Regions from separate parts of the Luteibacter sp. P1_D3 genome, predicted to be linked through region 3. Evidence: riboswitches for the same ligand, from Rfam matches in the RefSeq annotation. Region 3 holds a riboswitch; each other region holds the start of a gene.

The links. A riboswitch is a leader RNA that binds a small molecule or an ion and turns the genes downstream of it on or off. The one in region 3 is predicted to bind cobalamin.
Region 1: it holds a riboswitch for cobalamin, as region 3 does, so the genes downstream of both, metE (5-methyltetrahydropteroyltriglutamate--homocysteine S-methyltransferase) here and AC1DYM_RS06290 (ribonucleoside-diphosphate reductase subunit alpha) in region 3, are expected to answer to the same signal.
Region 2: it holds a riboswitch for cobalamin, as region 3 does, so the genes downstream of both, AC1DYM_RS07545 (TonB-dependent receptor domain-containing protein) here and AC1DYM_RS06290 (ribonucleoside-diphosphate reductase subunit alpha) in region 3, are expected to answer to the same signal.

What each region holds. Positions count from the first base shown of each region.
Region 1 is NZ_JBFUAT010000002.1:195,448-198,720, forward strand. Features, by position in the region: gene AC1DYM_RS02935 (glycosyltransferase) at 1-710, opposite strand, end outside; cobalamin riboswitch at 802-1,020, shown strand; gene metE (5-methyltetrahydropteroyltriglutamate--homocysteine S-methyltransferase) at 1,217-3,273, shown strand, end outside.
Region 2 is NZ_JBFUAT010000008.1:68,211-71,483, reverse strand. Features, by position in the region: gene nagA (N-acetylglucosamine-6-phosphate deacetylase) at 1-939, shown strand, start outside; cobalamin riboswitch at 986-1,222, shown strand; gene AC1DYM_RS07545 (TonB-dependent receptor domain-containing protein) at 1,360-3,243, shown strand.
Region 3 is NZ_JBFUAT010000006.1:99,465-102,737, reverse strand. Features, by position in the region: gene AC1DYM_RS06295 (hybrid sensor histidine kinase/response regulator) at 1-1,284, opposite strand, end outside; cobalamin riboswitch at 1,476-1,687, shown strand; gene AC1DYM_RS06290 (ribonucleoside-diphosphate reductase subunit alpha) at 1,855-3,273, shown strand, end outside.

The sequences.
Region 1 (3,273 bases), on a different contig from region 3:
TAGCGGCAATACCCCGTCACGACGGTGTGAGCCGGCGAATCCGGTGGGGGCCGACCCAACAGCGGCGAGTACATGGCGAGGACGCCATCGCGCGCGTGCTGTCCGCGATGAAAGGGATCGCCCCAGACCGACACCGGGGCCAGCCCGAGCGATTGCCGGAAGTGTCGTACCGCCTTCGTCCAGGGCGAGGTCACCGTCTCGCCGAGGCGCCGCACCCATGCGCCTCGCCGGGGTGACGTACGCAGGAAGCGATCGAGCCAGTCGATGCCCGTGGCGGGGGGATCGAAGGCCGAGAGAAAGACGGCAGGCGACAGCGCGGCCGATAACCAGGCGATCCGCCGGGTCTCACCGAGGATCTGCCCCGCGAAGGCCAGGGTCGAGGTCACGATCGCATCCGCGTCGGCACAAACGGGCGCGAGCGCCTCGTAACTGCTCGCCACATCGGCCGCGGCAAGGTCGCGCACCACGAAGCGCGGACCGCGCCAGGGATGAAAGGCGCGCGCGGCGAAGGCCGCTTTGTCCTCGGGCTCGGCGATCCCGCTGGCAAGCACGTAGTCCAGCCCGGCCGCAGCGACGGCGTCACGATGGATGCCGTGGGCACCAATCGTCACGCGGTAGCCGCGATGACGCAGCTCCCGACCGACGGCGAGGAAGGGAAAGAGATCGCCCTGCGACCCCACCGTCGCCATCACGATATGTCTTCCGGTCATGCGGCGCTCCAGGGGGATGTCGGCTCATGGTCGCCGTCGGGATGTCGAGGCGATGCATCGCCGCCGATTGACTTTGGGCGTCCATACGGCTAATTTTCCGCCCGTCAGCGGTCTTTATCTCTTTATTCGAATAGAAAGATAAAGCTAAGAGGGAAGCCGGTGGGAATCCGGCGCTGCCCCGCAGCGGTATGTGGAGACGAGCCCGTCACAGGCACTGGATCGGTAACGATCCGGGAAGCGACGGGCAAGGCGGCACCGGCACGGTGCCACATCCACGAGCCCGAAGACCTGCCGCCGACCGGAACGAACGCGCCGTCATGGGCGCGAACGCTCCGTCCGACCTGGATCGCCGTCCCGCAAGGGCGGCATCCGGTTCGCCCGCGGGGGCGAAGGTCGACGGCTAGCCCGCATGACGTCCCCTCACCTGCCGTGCCCCGCGTGGCAGGTGCGTAGGCGTCGGCGCCCAGCCGCCCTTCCCTCCTCTTTGCCACGAAGAGGAATCATCCATGCCACACGTAACGTATCCGGGCTTCCCCCGCATCGGCCGGCGCCGCGAACTCAAGCGCGCTCTCGAGAGCCACTGGAAAGGAGACAGCAGCGCCGACGAACTGCTCGCCGTCGCGCGCGACCTGCGCCAGCGCCACTGGAAGCTTGCCCGCGACGCCGGTGCCGACAGCGTCCCGGTGAACGACTTTTCCCTCTACGACCATGTGCTCGATGCGGCCGTGCTGGTCGACGCGATCCCGCCGCGCTACCGCGCACTCGCATCCCGTAACCCGCTCGCGGGCTACTTCGCCATGGCCCGTGGCCACCAGGACGGCGATGTCGACCTGCATGCCCTCGAAATGACCAAGTGGTTCGACACCAACTACCACTACATCGTGCCGGAACTCGAGGCGGGTCAGCGCTTCGCCGCGCGCCCGGACAAGGTCGTCGCCGAATACCGTGAGGCCCTCGCGGCGGATCACGTGGCACGCCCTGTCCTGCTCGGGCCGGTGAGCTTCCTGCGCTTGTCCAAGACCGTCGACGGCAGCGACCCGCTGGCCTTGCTCGACTCGTTGCTGCCTGCCTGGCTCGGTGTCATCGACGCCCTCGCCTACGCGGGTGCCGACTGGGTGCAGGTGGACGAGCCGACCCTCGTGCTCGATCTGGATGCGCCGTGGCGCGAAGCGTTCCGGCGTACCTATGCCGCGGTGGCCGCACACGGTCGCGTACGCATCCTGCTCGCCACTTACTTCGGCGAACTCGGTGCGAATCTCGAGCTCGCCACGTCGCTACCGGTAGCCGGCCTGCACGTGGACCTCGCTCGCGCGCCCGACCAGCTGGACGCCGTACTCGATGCCTTGCCCGCCGACCGCGTGCTTTCCGCCGGCGTGCTCGATGGCCGCAACATCTGGCTGAGCGACCCGTCGACCATCCTCCCCCGCGTGGACCGCCTGCTCGCGCGCCTCGGCGACGACCGCCTCTGGCTGTCGACCTCGTGTTCCCTGCTGCACGTGCCGATCGACGTCTCCGAAGAAAAACACCTCCCCGCGCACCTGGCCGGATGGTTGTCGTTCGCCCGGCAGAAGATCGCCGAACTGCGTCGCTATGCCGACGCCGTCGCCGGTGATGACGCGGCACGGAAGACCCTGGCCCGGCAGCACGAGATCGTCGCCAGCCGCCAGACCTCCGGCGACGTCGTGCGTGCCGACGTCCGCGCCCGCGTACGTCAGCTGACGCCGCAGTTCGGCCAGCGTCGTTCGGCCTTTTCGTTCCGCGCCGACGTGCAGCGCGAGCGTTTCGGCCTGCCCGATCTGCCGACGACGACCATCGGGTCGTTCCCGCAGACCAACGACCTGCGCATCGCGCGCGCCGCGCATCGCTCGGGCAAGCTGGACGACGACGCGTATGCGGCCATTCTTCGTGACGAAGTGCGCCGTGTCGTGCGCTTCCAGGAAGAGGCCGGCATCGATGTACTGGTGCATGGCGAACCCGAGCGCAACGACATGGTCGAGTACTTCGGCGAGCAGCTGGACGGCTACGTCTTCACCTCGCTCGGCTGGGTGCAGAGCTACGGCTCCCGTTGTGTCAAGCCGCCGATCATCTATGGCGATGTCGCGCGTCCCGCACCGATGACGGTCGCGTGGTCAGCGTACGCCCAGTCGCTCACCGATAAGCCCATGAAGGGCATGCTCACCGGACCGGTGACGATGCTGCAGTGGTCCTTCGTACGCGACGACCTCCCCCGCGCCGATGTGTGCCGACAGATCGCCCTGGCGCTGCGAGACGAAGTGCACGATCTGGAGAAGGCTGGCATCGGCATCGTCCAGATCGACGAACCGGCGCTGCGCGAAGGCCTGCCGCTGCGTCGCGCCGACTGGGACGCGTACCTCGCCTGGGCGGTCGATGCCTTCCGCATCACGGCCGGCGGCGTCAGCGATGCGACCCAGGTGCACACCCACATGTGCTACTCGGAGTTCAACGACATCATCGAGGCGGTCGCCGCGATGGACGCGGACGTCATCTCGATCGAGACCAGCCGCTCGCGCATGGAGCTCCTGGACGCCTTCACCCGGTTTCA
Region 2 (3,273 bases), on a different contig from region 3:
TTCAACGACGCGCCCACCGTCGAGGCGATCCGCACGATCGGCGAGGCGCACGCGAAGTTCGGCACCACCGGCTTCTTGCCCACCTTGATCAGCGACGATGCCGAGGTCATGGCCAAGGCCATCGACGCCGTCAACGAAGCGGTCGCCCAGGGCGTGCCGGGCGTGCTCGGCATCCATCTCGAAGGTCCGTTCATCGCACCCGAGCGCAAGGGCGTGCACGATCCGGCCAAGTTCCGCATCGCCGATGCGAGCGATGTGGCGATGGTCGCGCGCCGCCACGGCGGCGTGACCCTGCTCACCCTTGCACCGGAACGCGCCAGCGCTGCCGTCCTGCAGGAGCTGGTCGCCAACGGCGTCATCGTTGCCGCCGGGCATACCGCGGCGGACTACGACACCACCCGCAACGCACTGGCCACCGGCATTCGCGGCTTTACGCACTTGTTTAACGCGATGACACCGTTCACCAGCCGCGAGCCCGGGGTGGTCGGCGCGGCACTCGAGGACCCGGCCAGCTGGTGCGGCCTGATCGTTGACGGCCACCACGTGCACCCGGCGTCCCTGCGCGTCGCCATCGCGGCGAAGGCGCGCGAGAAGATGATGCTGGTGACCGACGCCATGCCACCGGTCGGCTCGGACGATCCCACCTTCGTGCTCAAGGGCGAAACGATTACGGTGAAGGACGGCGTCTGCCAGACCGCCGATGGCACGCTGGCTGGTTCGGCGCTCGACATGGCCACCGCCGTGCGCAACACCATCAACATGGTCGGCGTGCCGTATGACGAGGCCGCCCGCATGGCTTCGACCTACCCGGCCGCCTTCCTCGGCCTCGGCGCCACCCACGGCCACATCGCCGCCGGTTATCGCGCCGACCTGGTCGTTATGGATGACAACCACGAGGTCGTCGAGACCTGGATCGGCGGCGTGCGCGTCGTCGGCTGACGCCGGCTCAGTTGTTAAATCCGCGTGACATGAACCCGACGGCCCGCTAGAGTGGCGCCGTTCGGGTGTCCCGACCGGCGGTCGCTGGAAGGGATGAAACGGGAAGCCGGTGCGTCGCCTCGCGACTATTCCGGCACTGCCCCCGCAACGGTAAGCGACAGGAAGGCCTGAAGGTCTTTACGGGAACCGGCCAAACGCCACTGCGCAAGCGGGAAGGCGCCGGGTCCCGCCACGGCAGGTGGCTGACGCAAGTCCGGAGACCGGCCCGATGCATTCGCCTCGCGACTATCGCGGGGCGTTTTCTGTTGGGCGATTCGCGGAGGGCGAATCCGGACAGCGTTCCGGGTCGATCCGTGCCCGCATGCCGTTCGCCGTTTGTCCTCCGCGTCGCCTCTAGCGATGCATTAAGGAAACGGCTCCATGAAGAAGACTCTGCTCGCGATGGCCCTGCTGTCGTCCATCGCCGCCGCCCACGCGGCCGACGCTCCCGCTGACCGGCTCGACCCGGTGGTGGTTACCGCCAACCGCGCAGCGACGCCGCTGGATGAAGTGCTCGCCCCGGTCACGCTGATCACCCGCGAGGACATCGAGCGCCTGCAGCCGGTCAGCGTGCAGGACCTGCTCACCGGCCTGCCGGGCGTGGTCATCGCCAACTCGGGCGGTATCGGCCAGCAGACCTCGCTGTTCATGCGCGGCACCAATTCCTCGCACACCCTGGTCCTGCTGGACGGCGTGCGCGTCGGCACGGTCGGCGCCGGCATCCCGGCCTACGAGCAGCTGCCTGTCGACCAGATCGATCACATCGAGATCGTCCGTGGCCCGCAGTCCAGCCTGTATGGCTCCGACGCCATCGGTGGCGTCATCCAGATCTTCACCCGCCACGGCCAGGCCGGCGAAGCGCCGACCCCGTCGCTCTCGGTCACCGGTGGCAGCCACGGCTACACCGACGGCCAGTTCGGCCTCTCCGGTGGCACCCAGCACAGCTGGTACAACGCCAGCCTCGGCGGTCAGTACACCTCGGGCATCAATGCCTGCCGCGTTGGCGCGGGCGATGTGTTCAAGGGCTGCTTCACCAACGAGCCCGACCACGACGCCTATCGCACCTACAACGGCGCGCTTTCCGGCGGCTATCGCTGGGATGACGGTACCGAGCTCACCGGCAGCTGGCTGCGTAGCAAGGGCGACATCGAATACGACGGCGACTTCCAGAACCTGACCCGCCGCACCCAGCAGGTCGCTGGCACCAAGCTCGCCTTCAACGCCCTGGAAAACTGGCGCATGTCGATCAGCCTGGGCCAGAACCAGGACCGCGCCGACAACTACCTCAACGGCGCCGACAAGACCCTGGACTTCGTGAACTACGGCGTGGACAAGGCCCGCGTGGGCTACCTGTACTCCAAGCGCAACCAAGCCTCCTGGCAGAATGATGTCACCCTGGCCCCGGGCCAGACCCTGAGCATCGGTGTCGACTACCAGCAGGAAAAGCTGAAGAGCGACACGGATTACCTCAAGGACACGCGTGAGAACACGGGCGTGTTCGCGCTTTACCAGGGCATCTTCGGTGCCAACGAGATCCAGCTTTCGGCGCGTCACGACCACAACAATCAGTTCGGCAACCACACCACCGGCCAGGCGGCGTACGGTTTCCGTTTCGACAACGGCATGAAGGTCACCGCCTCCTACGGCACCGCGTTCCACGCGCCGACCTTCAACGACGAGTACTACCCGTACGGCGCGCCGGTGAACCTGAGCCCGGAGAAGTCGCGCACCGCCGAAATCGGCCTGTCGGCCCGTCCGGGCGTCTGGAACTGGGCGGTCAATGCCTACCAGACCCGCGTGGACGACCTGATCGGTTTCGACGCGAACTTCCTGCCGATCAATGTCAGCAAGGCGCGCATCCGCGGGCTGGAAGGACAGCTGGGCGCGGACGTGGACGGCTGGCACCTGCGTGCCTACGGCACCCTGCAGCAGCCGAAGGACCGCGACAGCGGCGACGAGTACAACAACCTGCTCGCCCGTCGTCCGAAGCGCACGGCCCGACTCGATGTCGACCGCGACCTCGGCGCCTTCACCCTCGGTGGCTCGGTCTATTCGGCGGGCTACAGCTACGACGACGCGGCCAACACCACCCGCCTGGGCGGTTACACCACCGCCGACGTGCGCGCGACCTGGCACGTGGACAGCGACTGGAGCGTGCAGGGTCGCCTGGCCAACGCGTTCGATCGCCACTATGAGACGGCGGCGTACTACAACCAGCTGGGGCGGACGTATTACCTGACCGTGCGGTATTCGCCGGCGCGTTGAGGTAATACCCATCGCCGCTGAAGCGGCTCC
Region 3 (3,273 bases):
CTGACGCAGCTGTTCCTGGGTGATCTCCAGCGCCGCCTCGCGCTCGCGCTCGGACGAGACATCGCGCGCCACGGCGAAAATCAGGCCCTCGCTCGGCACAGCGCGCCAGGAAAGCGTGCGCAGGCCGCCGTCGGCGGTGCGATAGCGGTTCTCGAAGCGGAGCGTGGTCTCACCGTCGGCAAGATGGCCGGTCTCGTCCTGGGTACGGAAAATGTCGTCCGGATGGACGAAGTCGAGGTAGGAGCGGCCGACCGTGTCGCGCTCGCTCCAGCCCAGGATGGCGGTCCACGCCGGATTGACCGACAGCAGGCGCGTGTCGGTGTCGGCGACGACCAGGATATCGCTGGACAGGGTCCAGACCCGGTCGCGCTCGTAGGTGCGCTCGACGACCTGGCGCTCCAGGTCCTTGGCGAGCAGCCGCAACTCGTGCTCGGCGCGGCGCCGTTCCACGGCCACCCGCGTGCGGCTGGCCACCTCGCTGACGAAGCTGATCTCTTCCTGCAGCCATTCACGGGGGTGTTCATCGTTGAGATAAAGCAGCGCGACGAAGCCGCCCCGCTCGGTCACCGGCATATTGATGAAGGACAGGGCACTGATGCCGTCCAGCGCATCGRCCGTGACCGCGGTGCGCGGGTCGGTCCGGGCGTCGGTGATGACGACGGTTACGCCGCGCTTGAGCTCCTCGATATACGTGCCGTAGTCGCGAAAGCGCAGCACGCCGGCGAGCGTGGTGATCCCCGGCGCGTTCCAGTCGCGCTCCACGGTGATCGTCTCCGCGACCGGATCGATCGTGCCGTAGCCGGCGCGACTGACCTTCAGGGTGCGACCCAGCACCTCGGCGACGCGATAGGCGATCTCGGCCGGATCTTCCAGGTCGCGCAGCAGGTTCCCTATCTCGATCAGGGCGAGCCGGCGATCGTCAGCCGCGCTGGCGCCGTTCGCACCATCGTGTGCCGGACGGATCGTCACCACCACGCTCGCGGATACACCGGGGCGTGCTTCCAGCGACACGCGCACAGGGACGCCATCGGCGGTGCCCAGGGCCAGTTCGCGCACGCCGTTGCCCGGCACGACCAGCGGCAGGGCCGCGAGAAGGCGGCGCCGGCTCTCCTCGTCCCACAAGGCCAGGAACCCCGTTGGCTCGTGTTCGCGCAGGCGCGCCGTGACCCAGGCGTTGCCGTAGAGCAGGTCCCCCGTCGCGGACAGGGCCGCAAAGCCGAATGGCAGGCCATCGAGCGCATGGGAAAGGAGGGTCTGGTCCTGCAATGCGAACGATGAGGGCATCGGTAATGCAATCGTGGGTTGGAGATGGGCGGCGATTTTATCGGTTCGTGGTGGTTCCCTTTGTGTAGACGGTCTTCACAAAACCCTCATCCCCCAGGGCACGAAAACCGCTTGACAAAGGCGACTCCCAAGCCGATCAAGCACCTAGGGCAAACACCCTACATCTTGTGTTGACGCACCCCCCGGCCAGCTATATCGTGTGTCCCGTTGGTGTCCGGAGAGGCGCGACTGCCCGTCGGACTTAATAGGGAATACCGGTGTGAATCCGGAACTGCCCCGCAGCGGTAAGTGGAAACGATCCCGTTCTATGCACTGGTCCTCCGGGGACTGGGAAGCGACGGGTAGGCGGGCCGAGAGGCCCACGTCCACAAGTCCGAAGACCTGCCAGCAATCGGAGCCCGAGCGGCCTCGATAGCAGTGACGGCTTCCGCGGGGAAGCACGTCGCGGACCGGAGCCCTTCGCGGCGCTCCGTCCTCGACGATTCCCGCGTTTCACCGCCATCGCATCGAGCCGGTTCCTCGGGAACGGGGTTTGACCAAGGCCATGGGGCTGCCAACACAATGACGACGATGGATTCCGCAGCGCGCGAGCGCACCGAGACGGCCGATACGGCCGCCACCTCCCCTGCAGCAACGGACAAGGCGCTGGCCGCCGGCTACAAGAACAACGACGCGCCGCCGGCCTTCGCGCTGACCCCGCCGCACAACCCCGGCCAGATGCGCGTGACCAAGCGCAATGGCGGCCACGAAGTGGTCGACGTGAACAAGATCGTGCGCGCGGTGACGCGCAGCGCCGATGGCCTGTTCGCGGTCGACCCGATGCGCGTGGCGCTGAAGACGATCGGCGGCCTGTACGACGGCGCCACCACCCAGGAACTCGACCAGCTGTCGATCCGCACCTCGGCGGCCCTCACCGCCGAAGAGCCGGAGTACGGCCAGCTGGCCGCGCGCCTGCTCTCGGCCTTCGTCGACAAGGAAGTGTCGGGCCAGGACATCCAGTCGTTCTCGCAGTCGATCTCCACCGGCTTCGACCTGGGCATCCTCAACGAGCGCCTGCGTGATTTCGTCCTGATCAATGCGCGCAAGCTCAACGATGCGATCGACACCACCGGTTCGCGCCGCTTCGAGTATTTCGGCTTGCGCACGGTGTACGACCGTTACCTGCTGCGCCACCCGACCAAGCGCTTCGTGATCGAAACGCCGCAGTACTTCTTCATGCGCATCGCCTGCGCGCTTGGCGGCAACGATGTCGCCGAGACGCTCGAGCTGTATCGCATGCTGTCGTCGCTCGAGTACCTGGCCAGCTCGCCGACCCTGTTCAACGCCGGCACGGCGCACGAGCAGCTGTCATCGTGCTTCCTGCTCGACTCGCCGCAGGATGCGCTGGAATCCATCTACGCCAAGTACGGCGACGTGGCCCAGCTGTCGAAGTTCGCCGGCGGTATCGGCCTGGCCTACTCGCGCATCCGTTCGCGCGGTTCGCTGATCAAGGGCACCAACGGCCACTCCAACGGCCTCGTGCCCTGGCTGAAGACGCTCGACGCGTCCGTGGCCGCGGTGAACCAGGGTGGCAAGCGCAAGGGCGCGGCCTGCGTGTACCTGGAATCCTGGCACGCCGACATCGAGGAATTCCTCGAGCTGCGCGAGAACACCGGTGACGACGCGCGCCGCACGCACAACCTGAATCTGGCCAACTGGGTTCCCGACCTCTTCATGCGTCGCGTGGAGATCGACGGTGACTGGTCGCTGTTCGATCCGAAGATCGTTCCGCACTTCGTCGACACCTGGGGCCCGACCTTCGACGCCGCCTATGAAAAGGCGGAAGCCGAAGGCCTCGCCGCGAAGTCGATCAAGGCCCGCGAGCTCTATGCCCGCATGCTGCGTTCGCTGGCCCAGACCGGCAATGGCTGGATGACCTTCAAGGATCGCTCCAACGCGACCAGCAACCAGACCGCGCTGCCGCAGAACGTGATCCACCTGTCGAACCTG